Regions from separate parts of the Gordonia sp. NPDC058843 genome, predicted to be linked through region 1. Evidence: predicted binding sites of a transcription regulator. Region 1 holds the regulator's gene; the other holds the start of a gene.
The links. The regulator LexA, encoded in region 1, represses DNA repair genes until DNA is damaged. The targets are predictions, from matches to a motif close to CGAACANNTGTTCG.
Positions count from the first base shown of each region.

Region 2: a site for LexA is predicted at 6,613-6,626, ahead of ACFW3F_RS00040 (DUF222 domain-containing protein). Genes of this name have one in related genera too.

Region 1 covers NZ_JBHYNC010000001.1:124,913-134,919, forward strand. The annotation lists gene ACFW3F_RS00600 (aspartate aminotransferase family protein) at 1-170, opposite strand, end outside; gene hrpA (ATP-dependent RNA helicase HrpA) at 254-4,243, shown strand; gene nrdR (transcriptional regulator NrdR) at 4,217-4,723, opposite strand; gene ACFW3F_RS00615 (LysM peptidoglycan-binding domain-containing protein) at 4,823-5,365, opposite strand; gene lexA (transcriptional repressor LexA) at 5,597-6,301, shown strand; gene ACFW3F_RS00625 (phosphoenolpyruvate--protein phosphotransferase) at 6,279-7,988, opposite strand; gene ACFW3F_RS00630 (DeoR/GlpR family DNA-binding transcription regulator) at 8,138-8,908, shown strand; gene pfkB (1-phosphofructokinase) at 8,905-9,870, shown strand; gene ACFW3F_RS00640 (fructose-specific PTS transporter subunit EIIC) at 9,983-10,007, shown strand, end outside.
Region 2 covers NZ_JBHYNC010000001.1:984-10,990, forward strand. The annotation lists gene ACFW3F_RS00005 (dihydroorotase) at 1-443, opposite strand, end outside; gene ACFW3F_RS00010 (aspartate carbamoyltransferase catalytic subunit) at 492-1,442, opposite strand; gene pyrR (bifunctional pyr operon transcriptional regulator/uracil phosphoribosyltransferase PyrR) at 1,442-2,026, opposite strand; gene nusB (transcription antitermination factor NusB) at 2,145-2,630, opposite strand; gene efp (elongation factor P) at 2,634-3,197, opposite strand; gene ACFW3F_RS00030 (M24 family metallopeptidase) at 3,219-4,328, opposite strand; gene ACFW3F_RS00035 (B-4DMT family transporter) at 4,425-4,955, shown strand; gene ACFW3F_RS00040 (DUF222 domain-containing protein) at 5,012-6,598, opposite strand; gene aroB (3-dehydroquinate synthase) at 6,825-7,955, opposite strand; gene ACFW3F_RS00050 (shikimate kinase) at 7,967-8,530, opposite strand; gene aroC (chorismate synthase) at 8,527-9,735, opposite strand; gene ACFW3F_RS00060 (A24 family peptidase) at 9,789-10,007, opposite strand, start outside.

The DNA of each region.
Region 1 (10,007 bases):
GTGAACCACAGCCCGGCGGTCGCATCGAGGTAGGAGTTTCCGTCGCGGTCGAAGATCCGCGCGCCCTCTCCCCTGGTGACGACGAACGGTCCGCTCGCGGTCACCGCACCCATGTCGGCGAACCCGTGCCACAGCGATCCGGGACTTCCTGTGCTCGAACCATCAGCCATGGCCCCAATGATGCCGTTCCGCGCCCCGTGTGCGGCCACTGGGGTGAAGTCCCGTCCGCGCTTGCCCATATCCTGGAGAGATCATGCCCGCCCCGTCTTCCCCACCCTCCCCGTCCGATGGAAGTGTCTCGTCCCCGGGCGCACCGAGCGTCTCGCGCTCGGACCTGATCGGTGCACTCGACGGTGTCGGTCTCGTCGACGCCGACCGCTTACGGCGCCGCATCGACCGGCTGTCGGCGCGTCCGGATGACACGAAGTGGCAGCAGCTCGTGGCCGATGTCGACAAGGCGCGGTCCCGTCTCGACAGGCGGCGGGCGAGCGTCCCGATCCTGCGATTCCCCGACGAACTCCCCGTCTCGGCGGCACGGGAGGAGATCGCTGCGGCCATCCGCGACCACCAGGTGGTCGTCATCGCCGGCGAGACCGGGTCGGGCAAGACCACCCAGCTGCCCAAGATCTGCCTCGAACTCGGCCGCGGCATCCGCGGGGCGATCGGACACACCCAGCCCCGTCGCATCGCGGCGAGCTCGGTCGCCAAGCGCATCGCCGACGAGACCGACACCGAACTCGGCGACGCAGTCGGCTATTCCGTCCGATTCACCGACCGGTCGGGCGCCGACACCCTCGTCCGTGTCATGACCGACGGCATCCTGCTGCGCGAGATCGCCACCGACCCCATGCTGCGTCGCTACGACACCCTCATCATCGACGAGGCCCACGAGCGCAGCCTCAACATCGATTTCATCCTCGGGTACCTGCGCCGGCTGCTGCCGCGGCGGCCCGATCTCAAGGTGATCATCACCTCGGCGACGATCGAACCGGCCCGGTTCGCACGGCATTTCAGTACGCGTTCGTCGTCGGTGCCGGTCATCGAGGTGTCGGGGCGCACGTATCCGGTCGAGATCCGCTACCGGCCGCTGAGCCTGCAGGAGCGCCCTGACGACGGCGACGACACCGGCGGTGGCGAGCACGCCGACCTCGACCAGATCCAGGGCATCGACGCGGCGATCGACGAACTGTGGGCGGGTGGCCGCGGCGACATCCTGGTGTTCCTGCCGACCGAACGCGACATCCGGGAGACCGCGGATGCCCTGCGGCGCCGGACCGTCGGCGGCAAGGGAGCGACCGCCGAGATCGTGCCGCTCTACGCGCGGCTGTCGATCGCCGAACAGCAGAGGGTGTTCGCCTCCTCCGACGGGCGCCGGATCGTGCTCGCGACCAACGTCGCCGAGACATCGGTCACCGTGCCCGGCATCCGATACGTCATCGACACGGGGACGGCCCGGATCAGTCGCTACTCGACCCGGACCAAGGTGAACCGCCTGCCCATCGAGCCGGTCTCGCAGGCCAGCGCGCGGCAGCGGGCCGGACGCTGCGGTCGTGTCGCGCCGGGCGTGTGCATCCGCCTGTACAGCGAGAACGACTTCGAGTCCCGGCCGGCCTTCACCGATCCGGAGATCCTGCGCACGAATCTCGCCGCCGTCATCCTGCAGATGACCTCCCTCAAGCTCGGGGAGATCGCCGAGTTCCCGTTCGTCCAGCCGCCCGACGAGCGCGCGATCCGCGACGGGTTGGGCGTGCTGACCGAACTCGGCGCCATCACCCTCCCGCGCGAGGGCGGTGCCCCACGGCTCACCCCGATCGGCCGGTCGATGTCGAGGATCCCGGTCGATCCCCGCGTCGCCCGGATGCTCATCGCCGGGCACGAGCTCGGTTGTCTCGACCACCTTCTCGTGATCGCCGCCGCGATGTCGCTCCCCGATCCCCGCGAACGCCCGGCCGAACACCGGGAGGCCGCCGACGCCCAGCACCGGCGGTTCGCCGTCCCCCAGTCGGACTTCCTCTCCTATGTGGAGTTGTGGCGCTATCTCGGTGAACAACGTAAAGAGCTGTCCGGCAGCCGCTTTCGCCGTATGTGCGAGCGGGAATACCTGCATTTCCTGCGCATCCGGGAGTGGCAGGACCTACATCGGCAGCTGACCGAGATCGTCAAGGACCTCGATTGGTCGGTTGCGGCGACCGAACTCGACGCAGACGCCGTCCATCGGGCCATCCTGTCCGGGCTGTTGAGCAACATCGCCGCCCGCAACACCGAGGGCCGTGAGTTCACCGGTGCACGCAACACCACGCTGCTCATCTTCCCCGCCTCGCCGCTGGCCAAGAAGCCGCCCGCCTTCATCATGGCCGCCGAGGTCCTCGAGACGTCGCGGCTCTTCGCGCACACCGTCGCCGGGATCGACCCGCTGTGGGCCGAGCGCCTCGCCGGCGACCTGGTCAAGCGCACCCACAGCGAGCCGCACTGGTCGGCCAGACGTGGGGCGGCGATGGCCTACGAGCGCGTGACGCTCTATGGAGTGCCCCTCGTCGCCCGCCGGCGCGTCGACTACGGCCCCATCGACCCCGAGGTCTCGCGCGAACTGTTCATCCGGCACGCACTCGTCGAAGGCGACTGGCGGACGCAACACGCGTTCTTCGAACGCAACCGCAGGCTTCTCGACGCCGCCTCGGACGTCGAGAACCGCACGCGCACTCGGGGACTCGTGATCACCGAGGACCAGCTCTTCGAGTTCTACGACCGGCGACTCCCGTCGGACGTCACCTCCGCCCGTCACTTCGACACCTGGTGGAAGAAGGCCCGCCGCGCCGAACCCGAGCTACTGGATCTGCGGCCGGAGGACGTCACGGGGGGCACCGAGGTGGCGCCCACCGACTATCCCGGCGCCTGGCAGCAGGGCGACACCCGACTCGAACTGCGCTATCGCTTCGAACCCGGCACACCCGACGACGGGGTCACCGTCGTGATCCCACAGGCCCTGCTCCCCCACGTGCGGCCGGCCGGCTTCGACTGGTCGGTGCCCGGCATGCGCGCCGAACTGGCCACCGCGCTGGTCAAGTCACTTCCGAAGCAACTTCGCAAGAGCATGTCCCCCGCACAGCGCTTCGCCGAGCTCGCCCTCGGCCGGCTCACCCCGCGCAAGGAGCCCCTGGCCGTCGGGCTGGCCCGTGAGCTCTCGGCGATCACCGGGATGAGAATCTCCGCGGCCGATTTCGACGCCGACCGGATACCGCCGCACCTGCGCATGCACTTCGCGGTCGCCGACGACGCCGGACAGATCGTCGCCCGCGCCGACTCGCTACCCGAGCTGCAACAGACCGGCACGCCCGCTGCACCGAAGACGGTGTCGCGCACGCTGTACCGGACCTGGACCGCCGATGGGATCGGCACGCTCGCCGACGAGCGAACGGTCGACGTCGCGGGACAGCGGCTGACGCGGTATCCGACGATCGATGCGGTGTCCGACGACAAGGGCCACGCGCGGGGCGTCATCGTCGTCGACGCGGCCACCCCCGACACCCGCGACCGTCTACATCGACGCGGGATCATCGCACTTCTCGATCTGGCGGTACCCCCGCTGCACAAACGGATCGCCGGATCGCTCACTCCCGCTGTTCGACTCGCCCTGAGCCAGAGCCCGTATGCGGACACCGAGGCGCTGCTCGCCGACTGCACGCGACGGGCCATCCGAGACACCGTCACCGGCGTCGACGACGCCGAGCTGACGACTGTTCGCTCGCCACAGGCGTTCTCGGCATTCCTCGAGCGGATTCGTCCGCGCGTCACCGAAGCCGCACCGGACTACTTCACGCTGGCCGTCGCGGCGCTCGAACGGATGGCGCCGGTCCGGGCCGCCATCGACCGGCACGCCGGTTCACTGGCCGCCGACGACGTCGCCGAACAGATCGATCACCTGGTGTTCGACGGGTTCGTCGCGGCCACCGCTCGTCGACATCTGGAGAACGTGCCGCGCTACCTCGAAGGTGCACAGGCGCGACTGGAAGCACTGCCGGCGTCGGCGTCGCGAGACCAGGCCGGGGTGGGGGTCGTCGATCGGGTCGTCGAACGCTGGGCGCAGCGCCTCGAGCAGGTGCCCGAGCACCGGCGGGCCATCGTCGACGACGAGGCGCAATGGCTCGTCGAGGAACTACGCGTCGGCCTGTTCGCCCAGCGTCTCGGTACGGCGTTTCCGGTGTCGGAGAAACGGGTCCTACGAGCTCTGGACGGGCTCGGCTGAGACGGTCTCGGTGCGCGCATCACCCGATGTCGATGCCGATGCCGACTTCAGGTCGTCGATCTCTCGCTGGAAGTCCTCGACGGAGTCGAACGACCGGTACACCGAGGCGAAACGCAGATACGCCACTTCGTCGAGATCGCGGAGCGGACCCAGGATCGCCAGACCGACCTCGTTGCTGGGGATCTCGGCCGAGCCGCTGGCGCGCACCGTGTCCTCGACCTGCTGGGCCAGCTGCGCGAGCGCGTCCTCGGCGACGTGGCGGCCCTGGCATGCACGCCGCACACCGCGCATCACCTTCTCCCGACTGAACGGCTCGGTGACCCCGTTGCGTTTGACCACGGCCAGTACGGCACTTTCCACCGTCGAGAATCTGCGCCCGCACTCCACGCAGGAGCGACGGCGTCGGATGGCCTGCCCTTCATCTGCGACACGCGAGTCGATGACCTTGGTGTCGTCGTTCTTGCAGAAGGGGCAGCGCATCGTGTCCTCACGCAGGTCTCGGGACGCTGGAGCGCAGTGAAACCGTGCGCCCCGCCGCTTCTCGGCCGGCCCCTGTGACACCGAGGATACCGCCCGGCCTCAGCGGTACCGGGGGGTGAGCAGGGGCTGGCCCACCTGCAGCGCGCTCGAAGGCAGATCGTTCATCGCGACGATCTCGTCGATCACGACCTCACGCGGCATCTCGGGCGCCACCCGGCCGGCGATCGTGCTGAGCGAATCCCCCGAGCGGACGTGGACGACCTCCGCGCTCACCGCGGCAGGCGTCATCGAGTCCGAGTAGTTCTGCCCGACGACACCGAAGACCCACACGACGAACGCCAGCCCGACGCCGGCGAGGACGGCGACCGCGGTGCGGCGACGGCGACGGAACACCGCCGCATTCGGCGCGACCGGGCCCCGGCCCCTCGCCCCCATCGGCGAACCGCAGTGCGTGCCACCCAGGCGTGGGGTGAGCGGCGATGAGCCACCCGCCGGCCGGTTGCCGGAGGGCCGGGTGTCCACCGGCCTGGTGCCGTCGGAGAGCGGGGCCCGGGTCCGGACACGATCGGCGCGATCGGTGCTCGCCCGGGTGACGACGGGGCGTTCGGCGTGGACGGGAGCGACGAGAGTGGCGGTGCGCATGGTGCCCTCCGGGAGTTCTGGTGTGCTGGGTGTGCGGTTGTTCGGTGTTCGAACTTCGATCAGGTGTTCGATGCACTGATGTTCGAATTTGTAGCACGGCGCACCGACAAAGTCTCGCGACACATCGAACAAATGTTTGAGGTGATGCCCGCACTCCGCTAGGCTCGGACGCGGCTGAGACATCCCACGGGCCATCTACCTGCACGTTCCGAAAGACGAGAGGAACCGAACATGAGTGACACCGGCGATAGGCGCGGCCGAGCGCGGGGCGCCGACACCGAGGCCCCGATCGACGTCGCCGCCGCCGAGGCCTCACTCACCCCGCGGCAACTCGGGGTCCTGGAGGTGATCCGCCGTTCGGTACGCGAGCGCGGCTACCCGCCGAGCATCCGGGAGATCGGCGACGAGGTCGGCCTGGCCTCGACGTCGTCGGTGGCCCATCAGCTGCGGACGCTGGAACGCAAGGGACTGCTCAAACGCGACGCGAATCGGCCCCGAGCGGTCAACATCGCCCCGAGCGAACCGCCCACTCCGGAGAACCCGACGGCGAGCCAGTTGCCCGAGCCGACCTTCGTGCCGGTCCTCGGACGGATCGCGGCCGGCGGTCCGATTCTCGCCGAAGAAGCCGTCGAGGACGTCTTCCCGCTGCCCCGCGAACTGGTCGGCGAGGGCTCACTCTTCCTGTTGCGCGTCGTGGGCGAGTCGATGATCGACGCCGCCATCTGCGACGGCGACTGGGTGGTGGTCCGCCAGCAGAACGTCGCCGACAACGGCGACATCGTCGCGGCCATGATCGACGGCGAGGCCACGGTGAAGACCTTCAAGCGTCAGGGCGCCAACGTCTGGCTCATGCCGCACAACGAACTGTTCGATCCGATCCCCGGTAACGACGCCGTCATCCTCGGCAAGGTCGTCACCGTGATGCGGCGAGTCTGACCTCTCCACCGACCGAACGGTCGAGCACTGCCGCGGCGGCCTCACGCGCCGCGGCGGGGTCGGAGGTGGCCAACGCGGCGTCGGCGGCCGCGCGACAGTCCTGCGCGGTCACCTCGCCGAGTCGTGCTCCCACCGCGGCCGCTGCGGCCGGCGCGCTGGAGAGCGAGGTCACCCCGAGTCCGACGAGCACGCAGGCGAGATTCGGATCGGCGGCCGCCTCCCCGCACACCCCCACCGGCTTGACCTGACGGACTCCCGCGGCGGCGACTCCGGCGATCAGGCTGAGCACGGCGGGTTGCCACGGGTCGGTGAGCCCGGCGAGATCGGCCGACATCCGGTCGGCCGCCATCGTGTACTGGGTGAGGTCGTTGGTGCCGATCGACACGAAGTCCACCTCGGCGAGGACCGCCTCGGCCAGGATCGCCGCAGCGGGCACCTCGATCATGACCCCGGCCACCAGACCCCGGCCACGGACCTCCGCGGCGAACACGCGCGCCTCCGCCGGCGAGGCGATCATCGGCGCCATCACCCACGGCGCGACCTCGACACCCTCTGCGGCCCGCGCGATCGCATCGAGTTGATGCGTACGGATCTCGGGATGTGCGAGCGCGATCCGATCCCCTCGGACACCGAGCGCGGGATTGGATTCGTCGGGATGCGTCACGAAACGGAGGGGTTTGTCGGACCCGGCGTCGAGGGTGCGGATCACCACCTTCTGTCCGTCGAACGCGTCGAGGACCTCACGGTAGATCGCAGCCTGCTCGTCGACCGTCGGTTCGTCGGCGCGTTCGAGGAACGCGAGTTCGGTGCGGAAGAGTCCGACACCCTCGACGGGGTGGCCGGCCGCGGCCCTTGCCGACGATCCGTCGGCGACGTTGGCGAGCACCGAGACCGGAGCACCGTCGGCGGTGTGGCCCGGGCCCGTCCAGCCGGCGACGACTTCGGCGTGCCGCCGGTCCTCGTCGACGCGCGTCCGGGCTGTCTCCGTGTCGGGCTCCACTTCGATCCGCCCGGTCGTCCCGTCGACGAGAATGGTTGTGCCGGATTCGATCTCGGCGAGATCGGCGACTGCCACCACACACGGGATGCCCAGTTGCCGCGCGATGATCGCGGTGTGACTGGTCGGTCCGCCCAGGCGGGTGACGAGAGCGATCGTGCTCGTCGGGTCGAGGCCCGCGGTGTCGGCGGGTGCGAGGTCGTCGGCCAGCAGCACCGACGGCACCTCCGGTGTCGGCACGCCCGGTTCGGGTAGGCCGAGCAATTCGGCGAGGACGCGGTCCCGGACATCGTTCAGATCGGTGACCCGCTCGGCCATGAGCCCACCGAGTTTGGTGAACACCGCCGCGAACTGGTCGGTGGCCACGACGGCAGCGGCCTCGGCGGAGGCGCCCTTGGTGATGAGGGCGGTTGCGGCACCGATCCAGCCCCGGTCCTCGGCGAGGCCCGCTGTGGCCGCGAGCACCTCGGCAGCCACCCCGGTGTTCTGCGATGCGCGGGCGCGCAGTCGCGCGGCGACCACTCCGGCCGCGGCGGCGAAGCGCGTCACCTCGTCGGCGCGGCGCTCCTCGGCGATCTCCACACCGACGCCGAGCTTCTCCGGGGAGTGATCGGGCCGCTCGCCCGGCCACAGCGCGGGACCGTGGGCCAATCCGCCGACCACCGGGGTTCCCGTCAGTATCTGCGCCATCGTCTTGCCTCTCACTCGACTACCGATGTGACCACCGTTACAAATAGTGCTTGACTTGTCAACACAAACAGGCGTAAACACAATTACTACAACATGCAATCCCACACGCCTCAACAAGCGGGGCGGCCGGAACCGGAGATCGGAGCGGTGTGTACGCCGAGGAGAGACAACAGGCGATCGTCGACGAGGTGCGCGTCGCGGGGCGGGCCTCCGTGACCGCGCTCGCCGAGAAGTTCGACGTCACCAGCGAGACCGTGCGTCGAGATCTCGCCGTTCTGGAACGCGCGGGACATCTGCAGCGAGTCCACGGGGGCGCCGTGCGCGCCGAGGTCATGCGTGCCCTCGGCGAACTGGGGATCGACGAGCGCGAGTCGAGCCAGATCGAGCAGAAGACCGCGATCGGCCGGGCGGCGATCCGGTTCCTGCCGCCCGACGGCGGTTCCGTGCTCTTCGACGCCGGCACCACGACCTACCGCGCCGCCGAGGCGACGGCACCCGACCGCCGGCTCACCATGTTCACCAACAGCCTGCCCATCGCCGGCCTGCTCGCGGGCACCCATCCCGATGGTCTGCACGCCCTCGGCGGCCGCGTCCGTGGTCTGACCCAGGCGACAGTGGGCGTCGAGACGGTGGACGCACTCCGCCGCATCCGCGTGACCACCGCGTTCATCGGGACCAACGGCCTGAGCGAGACCCACGGGTTGTCGACACCCGATCCCGACGAGGCAGCGGTGAAGGCGGCGATGGTCGCTGCCGCACAGCGGGTGGTGGTCCTCGCCGACAGCTCGAAGATGGATCGCGAGGACCTGTCCTCCTTCGCCGGCCTCGACGCGGTCGACGTTCTCATCACGGACGCCGGCATCGACCCGGCGTTCTCGGCAGCGTTGTCCGCGCGCGGCGTCGAGGTCGTGATCGCATGATCGTCACCGTCACCGCCAATCCGAGCCTCGACCGCACCCTCGAACTCGGTGCCCCACTCGCGCGCGGCGAGGTGCAACGCGCCGGCGTGGTCCGCACCGAACCCGGCGGCAAGGGCGTCAACGTGTCCCGCGTCGTCGCGGCGGCCGGACTGACCACCCGGGCCCTGCTCCCCGCACGGTCGGGCGACCCGCTGCGAACCGCACTCGACGATCTCGGACTCCCCTACGACGCGGTGCCCGTCGACGGCGAGGTCCGGACCAACATCACGATCGCCGAGTCGGACGGCACGACGACCAAGATCAACGCGCCGGGCGTCACCCTGACCACGCAGGATCGCGAGGCACTCGTCGGACTGATCCGCGGTCACGCCGACTCCGCGCAGTGGGTCACGCTGTGCGGGTCGTTGCCACCGGGCGTTCCCGACGACTGGTACCGCTCGCTCGCCGACGACCTCGTCCTCGCCGGCTGCCGGGTCGCGGTGGACACCTCGGGAGCTCCGCTCCGGGCCACCGTCGCCGGTCGTGTCGACCTGATCAAGCCCAACGAGGACGAGCTCGCCGAACTGACCGGCGCCGACCCGAGCACACTCCGAGAAGCGCTCTCGCGCAACGATCTCGGCCCGGTCGTCGATGCCGCGACCACGATCGCCGAGCAGATCGGGGGCAATGTCCTCGCCACACTCGGCGCCGTCGGTGCCGTCCTGGTCACCGCGTCCGGCATCTGGTCGGCGACCCCGCCGCCGATCGTCCCGCGCAGCACCGTCGGCGCCGGGGACTCGTCGCTGGCCGGCTTCCTCATCGCACAGAGCACCGGGGCCCCGCCCGCGGAGTGCCTTCGGTCGGCCGTGGCATACGGCGCGGCGGCCGCCTCACTCGCGGGCACCCAGGCGCCCACTCCCGACCACCTCGACCTCCCCGGCGTCCGGGTGACCGAACTGTCGGGAGCCGCTCGCATGACGTGACGGCGCCACCGCGGCTCACCGAAGCCCACTCCGTAGAACCCCGAATCACATCAGAACCCCGAATCCCATCCCACCCCGACCGCTCACCCCTTTCACCGACGAAGGACATCCCATGACCGAGCAGATCATCACCGCAC
Region 2 (10,007 bases), 120 kb from region 1:
ATGCCCATCTCGGCGAGTTGCTTGCCGGCCAGACCGACGGTGACGGCGCCGACGGGGTACACGTCGACGAGTCCGACTTCACGCCCGGACCGCCACACGTTGTCGGTGACGGTCGAGTTGTCGGCCACCGGACTGGTGTTGGCCATCGCGAAGACGGCGGTGTAACCGCCGAGGGCCGCGGCCGCCGATCCCGAGCGGATCGTCTCGGTGTCCTCGCGGCCCGGCTCACGCAGGTGCGTGTGGAGGTCGACGAAACCGGGCAGCAGCACGCCACCGTTGCCGTCGACCGTCTCGGTGCCCTCGGGAACGGTGACCGCGGAACCCATCTCGCTGATGACGCCGTCGACGACGAGAACGTCGATCGGGTCTCCTTCGCCGTACGGACGGACGGCTGTGATGACGACGGATCCGGTCGGCGGTACGGATCCGGTGGAGGCGCTCACTGTCCAACTCCTGAGGCGGTGTCGTGGGGGGTCATCGGTGGTTGTGGGTCATAGGTGGGCTCCCGCGGAGTCGGAACCGACGAGCAGTCGGAACAGGACCGCCATCCGGACGTGCACGCCGTTGCGGACCTGCTCGAGGACGGTCGCCTTGGGCGAATCGGCCACCGAGTAGCCGATCTCCATACCGCGCAGCATCGGTCCGGGATGCAGGACCACCGCGTCGTCGTGGAGCAGTGCCAGTCGTCGGTCGTTGAGCCCGAATCGGACCGCGTACTCGCGGGCGCTCGGAAAGAACCCGCCGTTCATGCGCTCGGCCTGGACGCGGAGCATCATGACGGCGTCGACGGCGGGGAGCTCGGCGTCGAGGCTCCCCGAGACGCTCACCGGCCACTGATCGACGCCGACCGGCAGCAGCGTCGGGGGTGCGACCAGTACGACCTCGGCGCCGAGTGTCGACAGCAGATGTGCGTTTGACCGCGCGACACGGGAATGGATGACGTCGCCGACGATTGCGATGCGCCTGCCCTCGAGCGACCCGAGCCGCTGACGCAGGGTCAGTGCGTCGAGCAGCGCCTGGGTGGGATGCTCGTGCGTCCCGTCACCGGCGTTGATCACAGCGGGGCCGTCGCCGTCGGGCGTCGTCGTCCAGTCGGCGATCTGAGCGGGCGCACCCGAGGCCGGGTGCCGGACGATGAGCGCATCGGCACCCGCCGCGCGCAGGGTCTTGGCCGTGTCGCGCAGCGACTCCCCCTTGCCCGCAGAGGAACTCGAGGCGCTGACATTGATGACATCGGCGCTCATCCACTTGCCCGCGACCTCGAAGGAGACCCGGGTGCGGGTGGAGTTCTCGTAGAACACGGTCATCACCGTGCGTCCGCGCAGCGTCGGCAGTTTGCGTACCTCGCGCCCGGTCAGGGCCTGTTCGAAACGCTCGGCGTCGTCGAGAAGTGCGGTGGCGTCGTCGCGGCTGAGGTCCTGAGTCGACAGCAGGTGCCGCATCACGAATCACTCTCCGCTGCAGTCGAACTCGACGCCGACCCGAGGACAACCTCGTCGATGCCGTCGTGTTCGACGAGATGGACCGAGACCTGCTCGTCGCGGGCCGTCGGGATGTTCTTGCCGACATAGTCTGCGCGCAACGGGAGTTCGCGATGGCCGCGGTCGACGAGGACCGCGAGCTGCACGGCCGCGGGCCGGCCGAGATCACGCAGCGCATCGAGCGCCGCACGCACCGTGCGTCCGGAGTAGAGGACATCGTCGACCAGGATCACGATGGCGTTGTCGACACCACCGGCGGGCACCATCGTCCGCTCCAGCGGACGGTGCGGCTTACCGCGCAGATCGTCGCGGTACAACGTGATGTCGAGGTAACCCACCGGTACGTCGACACCCGCGAACTCACTGATCTTGGCACCCAGTCGGGTGGCGAGAGATGTTCCGCGAGTGGGAATTCCGATGAGGACGACGCGCGGTGCGTCGGGCGAGTCCAGAGCTGTCTTCTCGATCACCTGGTGTGCGACACGAGCGATCGTGCGCGACACGTCAGCGGCATCGAGCAGCACCCTGGGAGCGGGGCTGGCCAAAGCCGACCTCCTTCTCCGCCTCGCAGGACGGATCGTTAAAGGATGTCTGTCTCGCGACACTCTACACCGGGCGGCGGCACGGACGAATTCGCGCGACGCACGCCACACCCGCGGTGGATCAGTTCGGCTCCGGCCGTCCGGGTGCGGCCCCACCGGGCTCGGCGGAGGCTGCGGCGCGGACCTGAGGCGCGAGCTCGGCGATCTTGGCCAGCACCCCGTTGACGAAGCCGGGCGAGTCGTCTGTCGACAGCTCCTTGGCCAGTTCCACCGCTTCGTCGACGACCACGATCGGGTCGACGTCGAGCGAGTTGAACAGCTCCCACGTCGCCAGACGCATGATCGCGCGATCGACGGCCGGGAGACGTTCGAGGGTCCAGTCCCGCAGGTACGACGTGATCACCGCGTCGATCTGAGCCTGATCCTCGGCGAGTCCCTGGATCACGGTCGCCGTGTAGTCGTGGATCGAGCCGACGCTCTCGTCCGAACGGACGTACTCACGGCGTTCGGCGACGAGCTGCGCGGGACTGACCCCCTTGGCCTCGGCCTCGAAGAGCAGGTCCACCGCGCGCCGCCGCGCCTTGTGTCGGGTTCCGGGTTGTTTCACAGGTCAGGAGTTGACCCGGCCGAGGTAGCTGCCGTCGCGCGAATCGACCTTGAGCTTGTCGCCGGTGTTGATGAACAGCGGCACCTGGATCTCGGCGCCGGTCTCCAGCGTGGCGGGCTTGGTGCCACCGGTGGACCGATCGCCCTGGAGTCCGGGATCGGTCTGCGCGACGATCAGCTCGACTGTGACCGGCAGCTCGACGAACAGCGGGTTGCCCTCGTTCAGCGACACCTGCACGGTCATGTTCTCCAGCAGGAAGCGCGCGCCGTCGCCGACAGTGGCCGGCGGGAGGGAGAACTGCTCGTAGTCCTGCGTGTCCATGAACACGAAGTCGGTGCCGTCGTTGTAGAGGAAGGTCATGTCACGACGGTCGACGGTCGCGGTCTCGACCTTGACGCCGGCATTGAAGGTCTTGTCGACGGTCTTGCCGCTCAGCACGTTCTTGATCTTGGTGCGCACGAATGCAGGGCCCTTGCCCGGCTTGACGTGCTGGAACTCCTGGATCTGCCAGAGCTGGTCGTCCATGCGCAGCACGAGGCCGTTCTTGAAGTCGGCGGTGGATGCCATGTGGTTTTCGTTCCCTTGCAGTCAGATGACGGTGAATGTCTTGTCGGTGGCGGTCAGCAGGTCGGGGTCGCCGTCGGTGACCACCAATGTGTCCTCGATCCGGACCCCGCCCCATCCGGGCAGGTAGACACCGGGCTCCACGGTGACCGCAGCACCGCATGGCAGTGTACCCGCCGCGAGTTTGCCGATTCCCGGCGCTTCGTGGATCTGCAACCCCACTCCGTGGCCGAGACCGTGCACGTAGTGCTCCCCGTGGCCGGCGTCGGTGATCACGTCCCGGGCCGCGGCGTCGACCTCCCGGAGGTCGGCGCCGGGGGTCAGCGCCGCCCGGCCCGCAGCCTGTGCCGTTGCGACGAGTTCGTAGAGATCCCGCTGCCATGAAGCGGCGCGCCGCAGGACGAAGGTCCTCGTCATGTCCGAGTGGTACCCGCCGACGACCGACCCGAAGTCGATCTTGACCAGATCACCGTCGGCCAGGGCGGTGTCGGTGGGACGGTGATGCGGGATGGCGGAGTGCGCGCCCGCCGCCACGATCGTCTCGAAGGCGACGCCATCGGCCCCGAGTCGATACATCTCCCATTCGAGTGCGCGTGCGACCTGACGTTCGGTGGTCCCGGCACGCAGGACGCCATCGGCAACGATTCGTGCCAGGGCGGCATCGCCGATCGCGCACGCCGCCCGCAGCAGTTCGATCTCGCCGGGGTCCTTGACAGCTCTCAGGTTCTGCACGATGCCGGAGATCCCGACCAGGTCCACTCCCGAGTCCGCGAGCGCCGTGGACAGCGCGCGGTGCGCGGCCACGGTTTCGGTGTCGGACTCGAAGCCGACGCGCCCCGCACCGGTGGTCCGGGCGTGGTCGACGAGGGCACGCACCACGGCGCGTTCGATGATCGCTTCGACGTCGGGCACCTGCTCGGCGACCTGGGTGAGGTACCGGCCGTCGGTCGCGATCCGGTCACCCGCCGGGTCGTCGACGTCGATCAGCACGGCGGCGTTCGAGCCGGTGAACCCGGTCAGATAGCGGACGTTGACGAGGTCGGAGACGACGAGGAACGAGACCGGGTCGTCCGCGGCCCGCAGTTCGGTTCGCAGCCGGGCGCGGCGGCCGGCCGTGTCGTGGTTGATCGGCACCTCCGCCACGCTACGGCGGGCGTCGGAACCGCGCGAACCCGGCCACTTCGACCAGGTGTGTCCGCTGTCACCACCTCCGTGCGTAAGATGACGCGCATGTCTTCGTGGTTGGTGCGCGGTCTGACGATGACCGCAGTTCACGTCCTCGCCCGCGTCTTGCTCGGGTTCGCAGTGGTGCAGGCACCGCTGAACTCCACCGTCTGGCGCACCATCGCGATCGCCGTCGTCGTCCTCATCGCCCTGGTGTGGGGTGGCTACGACGGTATCCGCGATGCCCGCGCGAATCCGGATCCCGATGACTACGAGGACCTCACCGTGCGCTGGCTGCAGGCAGGCGTCCTGGCGGGCGTTCTCGCCGGCCTGATCTCGTGGATCCTCGGCACGGTCGTGCTCGCCGGGATCGGACAGGCCAGCTTGTTCGTCGAACTCATCGCCGGAGCGTCGTTCACCGCGCTGCTCGTCTTCGTCCCCGCCTTCGTCGGTGCGGCGATCGGCCGCTTCCTCGTCCGGCGCGACCAGAACAAGGGCGCAGCCGACGACGACTGGTCGGTGCACGAGGATCGCTCGCCCCACCACGAGGACGGCACCCCCGCTGATGCGGACGCGCCGACTCAGCGAATCCGCTGAGCGGGCGCTGACAGTTATCGCTTGTTGCCCGCCGACGTTGTCGTGACCGGCGGTGTCTAGAAGGGCGGCGGGTTCGCGTCGTCCCAGCGTTTCTCGGCGTGTTGCTGGCGTCGGAAGTCGTTGTCGCGCATCGTGTCCAAGTGTTTCCGCGCGGGGTGGTCGGGCGGCCGGCACGGGGTGAGCTTATTGAACAGGTCCCGTCCGCTGAACGCATTGCCGACGAACATGTGCCCGGTGGGTGTGGTGAACCAGGCGGTGCGGAATTCGTCCTGGTGGTCCTGCCAGCTGGTGAAGGTCTTGATGCGGTGATGGAATCGGCACAGCGGTTTCAGATTGCGCGCGTCGGTCGGTCCGCCGCGACGCGAATCGGCGTGGTCGAACGGATCGGTGTGGTCGAGATCGATCTGCCACACCGGCGCATTGCAACCCGGGAAGGTGCAGCACAATTCACCCGCACGTACCAGCGCCTGGAGCTTCTTCGACGGGGCGTAGCGCATCGCGGGATCAGTATTTGCCACTGGCGGGCCGGCGTCTGTGGGCGCGATGTAGGTGCGTCGGGCTTCGGCCAGAAGGGATCGAGCGGTGTCGGCGTCGACGATGCCGTGGCGGTCGAGAAAGGCGGGATCGTCGTCGAGCCCGATCAGTGTCGACAGGTTCACCACGATGTGAAAGGTCGCACGCGGCGCGCGCGATGGAGGCGTTGAGGCATCCGAAGGCAGTGCGTCGAGGTCTTGCTCCGGACCGGCTGCGGCTGTCGGCATGCTGCAGTCGTCGCACCGACATGTCAGCGCGGCTTCACCGCGGGCGAGTGCCTTGAGCGCGTCTGCGCGGCGCTGGGAGAAGGTGCGCGGGTCGCCTGTGTGCACCTCGGTGGCCATCGACGACAGCCGGGCATCGAACTCGGCCGCATCGGCGACGGGCAGCGTGCCGGAGATCCGGGACTGACCGGGCGTGAACCGATCCGGGGTGACCGTCACCTTGCGGTCGGACTTCACCCGCTCCTTGCGTCGACGGACCGCGTCGGGCGCCCACTTGGCGACGATGGCGTCGACCATGGCGGTGAACCGTGCCGTTGACATCGGTGCGCGCGCGAAGATCGCCTCGGCCAGATGGACGTCCACGGTCTGCATCTCCTCATCGTCGGTGATGAGGTCGGTGCGTTTGAGTGTAATGAGGAAGCGGCGCTTGTCGATTCGGCCGCACGCCAGCGCGTGCCCGGTGAACGCGAGCCGGTAACGCAGCGCGTCACCGGCTTCGATGAGATCTTTCGCCTCGGCCGGTGTGACGGTGAGAGTGGCACCGACTTCGGCGATGGCCTGCTCGAGACCGTTCGGACCGAACCGCTCGTACGGGTTCTCACCCGCGGCCACCCGCGCTGACAGGTTCTCGAACGCTTCGATGGAGTCGAGTTCACCGCTGTGCATCTCGGCCCGCCGTTGGGCGTAGTCCATCTCACGCTCATCGTGAATGAGACTGGCAACAACCATCATCCGATGCGCCGACGCTGCGGCGAGGCCGGCGCAATGACTCAGGACCTCGACGAGTTCGGACGCGGAGAGTTCATGGTCGGGACGGAGACGTGGTTCGACCGAATGCTGTGATGGGTCCACCGATGTGGATTCGGTCCCCGCCCCCGATGGCATGCGTCTACGATACCCGAACATACGTTCGAGTCAACGGCTGATTTCGGGACCGCCAGTTGTCTGGCAATCGGATCACGCCGCACCGACAGGAGCTATGGGTCGCCTCGGTGGCCTCGACGGGCGCGGCGTCCTCGCTTCGCCCGGTCGACGCTGCTCGACCAACAGATCACGGCGACGCTGCTCGATCAACAGGGCACGGCGACGCTGCTCGACCAGCAGAACCGGGCTAGAGCAGGACCGACGTGCTCTTCGCCGCCGGGCCACCCGCCACCGCGGAGTAGGCGGCCGCGATCAGGCCCGGATCAGGGCCTTCGAGCCGGCCGGGCTTGGCCAGCCCGTCCAGGACGACGAAGCGCAAGACACCTGACCGGTTCTTCTTGTCCCCGGCCATGCCCTGCAGAAGATCGCCGAATGCATCCGGGTCGTACGTTGTCGGCAGTCCCACGAGATCCAGGATGGCCTTGTGCCGATCCGCCGTGGCGTCGTCGAGGCGCCCGGCCAGGCGCGAGAGCTCGGCGGCGAACACCAGGCCCACCGACACCGCCGCGCCGTGACGCCAGCGGTACCGCTCCCGGCGTTCGATCGCGTGGCCGAGGGTGTGTCCGTAGTTGAGGATCTCGCGCAGCGACGACTCCTTGAGGTCCGCCGACACCACGTCCGCCTTGACCTGCACCGACCGTCGGATGAGGTCGGGCAGCACACCTGAGGTCGGGTCGAGGGCGGCCTCGGGGTCGGCCTCGATGATGTCGAGGATCGTGGGATCGGCGATGAAGCCGGTCTTGATGACCTCGGCGAGTCCGGCGACGATCTCGTTGCGCGGGACGGTCTCCAGGGTGCCGATGTCGATGAGGACCGCGTCGGGTTCATGGAACGACCCGACGAGGTTCTTGCCCGCCTCGGTGTTGATGCCGGTCTTGCCGCCCACGGCGGCGTCGACCATCGCCAGCAGCGTCGTCGGGATGTGGATCACCCCGATGCCGCGCATCCAGGTGGCCGCGACGAATCCGGCCAGGTCGGTGGCAGCTCCCCCACCGAGGCTGATGACCTTGTCGTTGCGCTTGAGACCGATCCGACCGAACACTTCCCAGCAGAAGGACGCAACCGACAGATCCTTGCCGTCCTCGGCGTCCGGGATCTCGACGCGATGGGCATCGAATCCCTTGTCCGCGAGGAACTCTCGAACCTGCTCGGCGGTTTTCGCCAGTGGCGGCTGGTACAGGATCGCGATGCGGTCGGCACCCTTCGCCGCGGCGGCCACCTCGCCGAGGAGTCCCCGGCCGATGGTCACGTCGTAGGGTGCGCCGGCGTTGACCCGGATGGCGACGGGTTCGGTCCCCGCCTGATCGTTTTCGGTCATTCTCGGCTTCCTCACATGAGTTCGCGGGCGAGTTGGACGACGACGGCGTCGGCAACCGTGTCGGGATCGGAGTCGGCATCGACGTCGAAGGTGCACACCGCCGCGTAGGTTTCCGTCCGTCCGGCGAGCAGTTCGGCGTATCGGGCGGCGGGGTCCGCGGTGGCCAGGAGCGGTCGGTCGGTTCCGGACACGCGCTCGTATCCCCGCTCGGGCGACACCCGGAGGTACACGACACGCTGGTCGGCCAGTGCCTCACGGACGCCGGCGGTGGTCACGGCGCCACCGCCGAGCGACACCACGCCCCCGTGGTTGTCCAGGACATCGGTGACGACGTTCTCCTCGATCGTCCGGAAAGCCTCGACACCGTCGGATTCGAAGATCTCCGGGATGCTGCGTCCGGTGCGTCGCACCAGTTCGACGTCGGTGTCGATGAAGTCGACGCCGAGCCGATCGGCGAGCAGGCGACCGACGGTGGACTTGCCCGCCCCCATGAAGCCGATGAGCACGGCCGCCGGACGACGACCCGTCGTCGCACGCGTCGGGGTCGGTGGCATAGGGGTTGGGGGCTGGGTCATGCCCGGGGCGGACGCGCGTCGATGGCGGCCCGGTAGGCACCGAGGTTGGCTGCGGTCTCGGCGACCGAGTCTCCCCCGAACTTCTCCAGCGCGGCCTGGGCAACGACGAGCGCGACCATCGCCTCGGCGACGACACCCGCCGCAGGCACGGCGCAGACGTCCGAACGCTGGTGGATCGCGCTGGCCGTCTCCCCCGTCGACATGTCGATCGTGGACAGCGCTCGCGGCACCGTCGAGATCGGCTTCATGGCGATGCGCACGCGCAGGTCCTCGCCGTTGGTCATGCCGCCCTCGAGCCCGCCCGCGCGGTTGGTCGAACGCAGCACGCCGTCGGCACCGGGAACCATCTCGTCGTGGGCCTCGCTGCCGCGGCGGCGGGCGGTCGTGAAGCCGTCGCCGACCTCGACCCCCTTGATGGCCTGGATGCCCATCAGCGCCGCCGCCAACCGGGCGTCGAGGCGGGTCTCCCCGCTCACGTGCGAACCGAGGCCGACGGGCACACCCGTCGCCACGATCTCGACCACGCCGCCGAGGGTGTCGCCGTCCTTCTTCGCCGCCTCGATCTCGGCGATCATCGACTTCTCGGCGTCGTCGTCGAAGGCGCGGACCGGACTGGCGTCGATGGCTTCGAGGTCGGCGATGCGCGGCGGCGGGCCGTCATACGGATCGCTCGCGCCTATCGAGATGACGTGGGAGACGACGTCGATGCCGAGCACCTGACGGAGGAAGTTGCGGGCGACGGTGCCGGCCGCGACGCGGGCCGCGGTCTCACGCGCGCTGGCGCGTTCGAGCACCGGACGGGCGTCGTCGAAGCCGTACTTGAGCATGCCGGAGTAGTCGGCGTGCCCGGGGCGGGGCCGGGTCAGCGGCGCGTTGCGGGCGCTGCCCTCGAGTTCGGCCGCATCCACGGGGTCGGATGCCATCACCGTCTCCCATTTGGGCCACTCCGTGTTGCCGATCTCGATCGCCACGGGACCGCCCATGGTCTGGCCATGGCGGACCCCGCCGAGCACGGTCACCTTGTCGGCCTCGAACTTCATCCGCGCCCCCCGGCCATAGCCGAGGCGGCGCCGAGCAAGTTGCTCGGCGATGTCGGACGAGGTGACCTCGACGCCGGCCACCATGCCCTCGACGATGGCGACCAGGGCGGGACCGTGGGATTCTCCGGCAGTTATCCAGCGCAACACAGTGATCGATTGTTCCATGCTGCCGCGTCCAGCCCGACGGCGGCGCCGCCGAAACCCGCGGGTCGTGCGCGTCACAGCAGACCCGCGACGACGAACGTGGCCGCGACGAGGGCGGGTCCGTGCGGATGCGAGCCGGTGACGCTTCGCTCCCGGGGAGCCGCGCGGTCTGCCAGCACCGTGCCCACCGCCACGAACGAGGCCAGTGCCACCACGACCAGGGCCGCGTCCCAACGCAGGGCGAGCGCACCGCACGCCGCGGCGAGCTTGACGTCTCCGCCGCCGCACCAGCC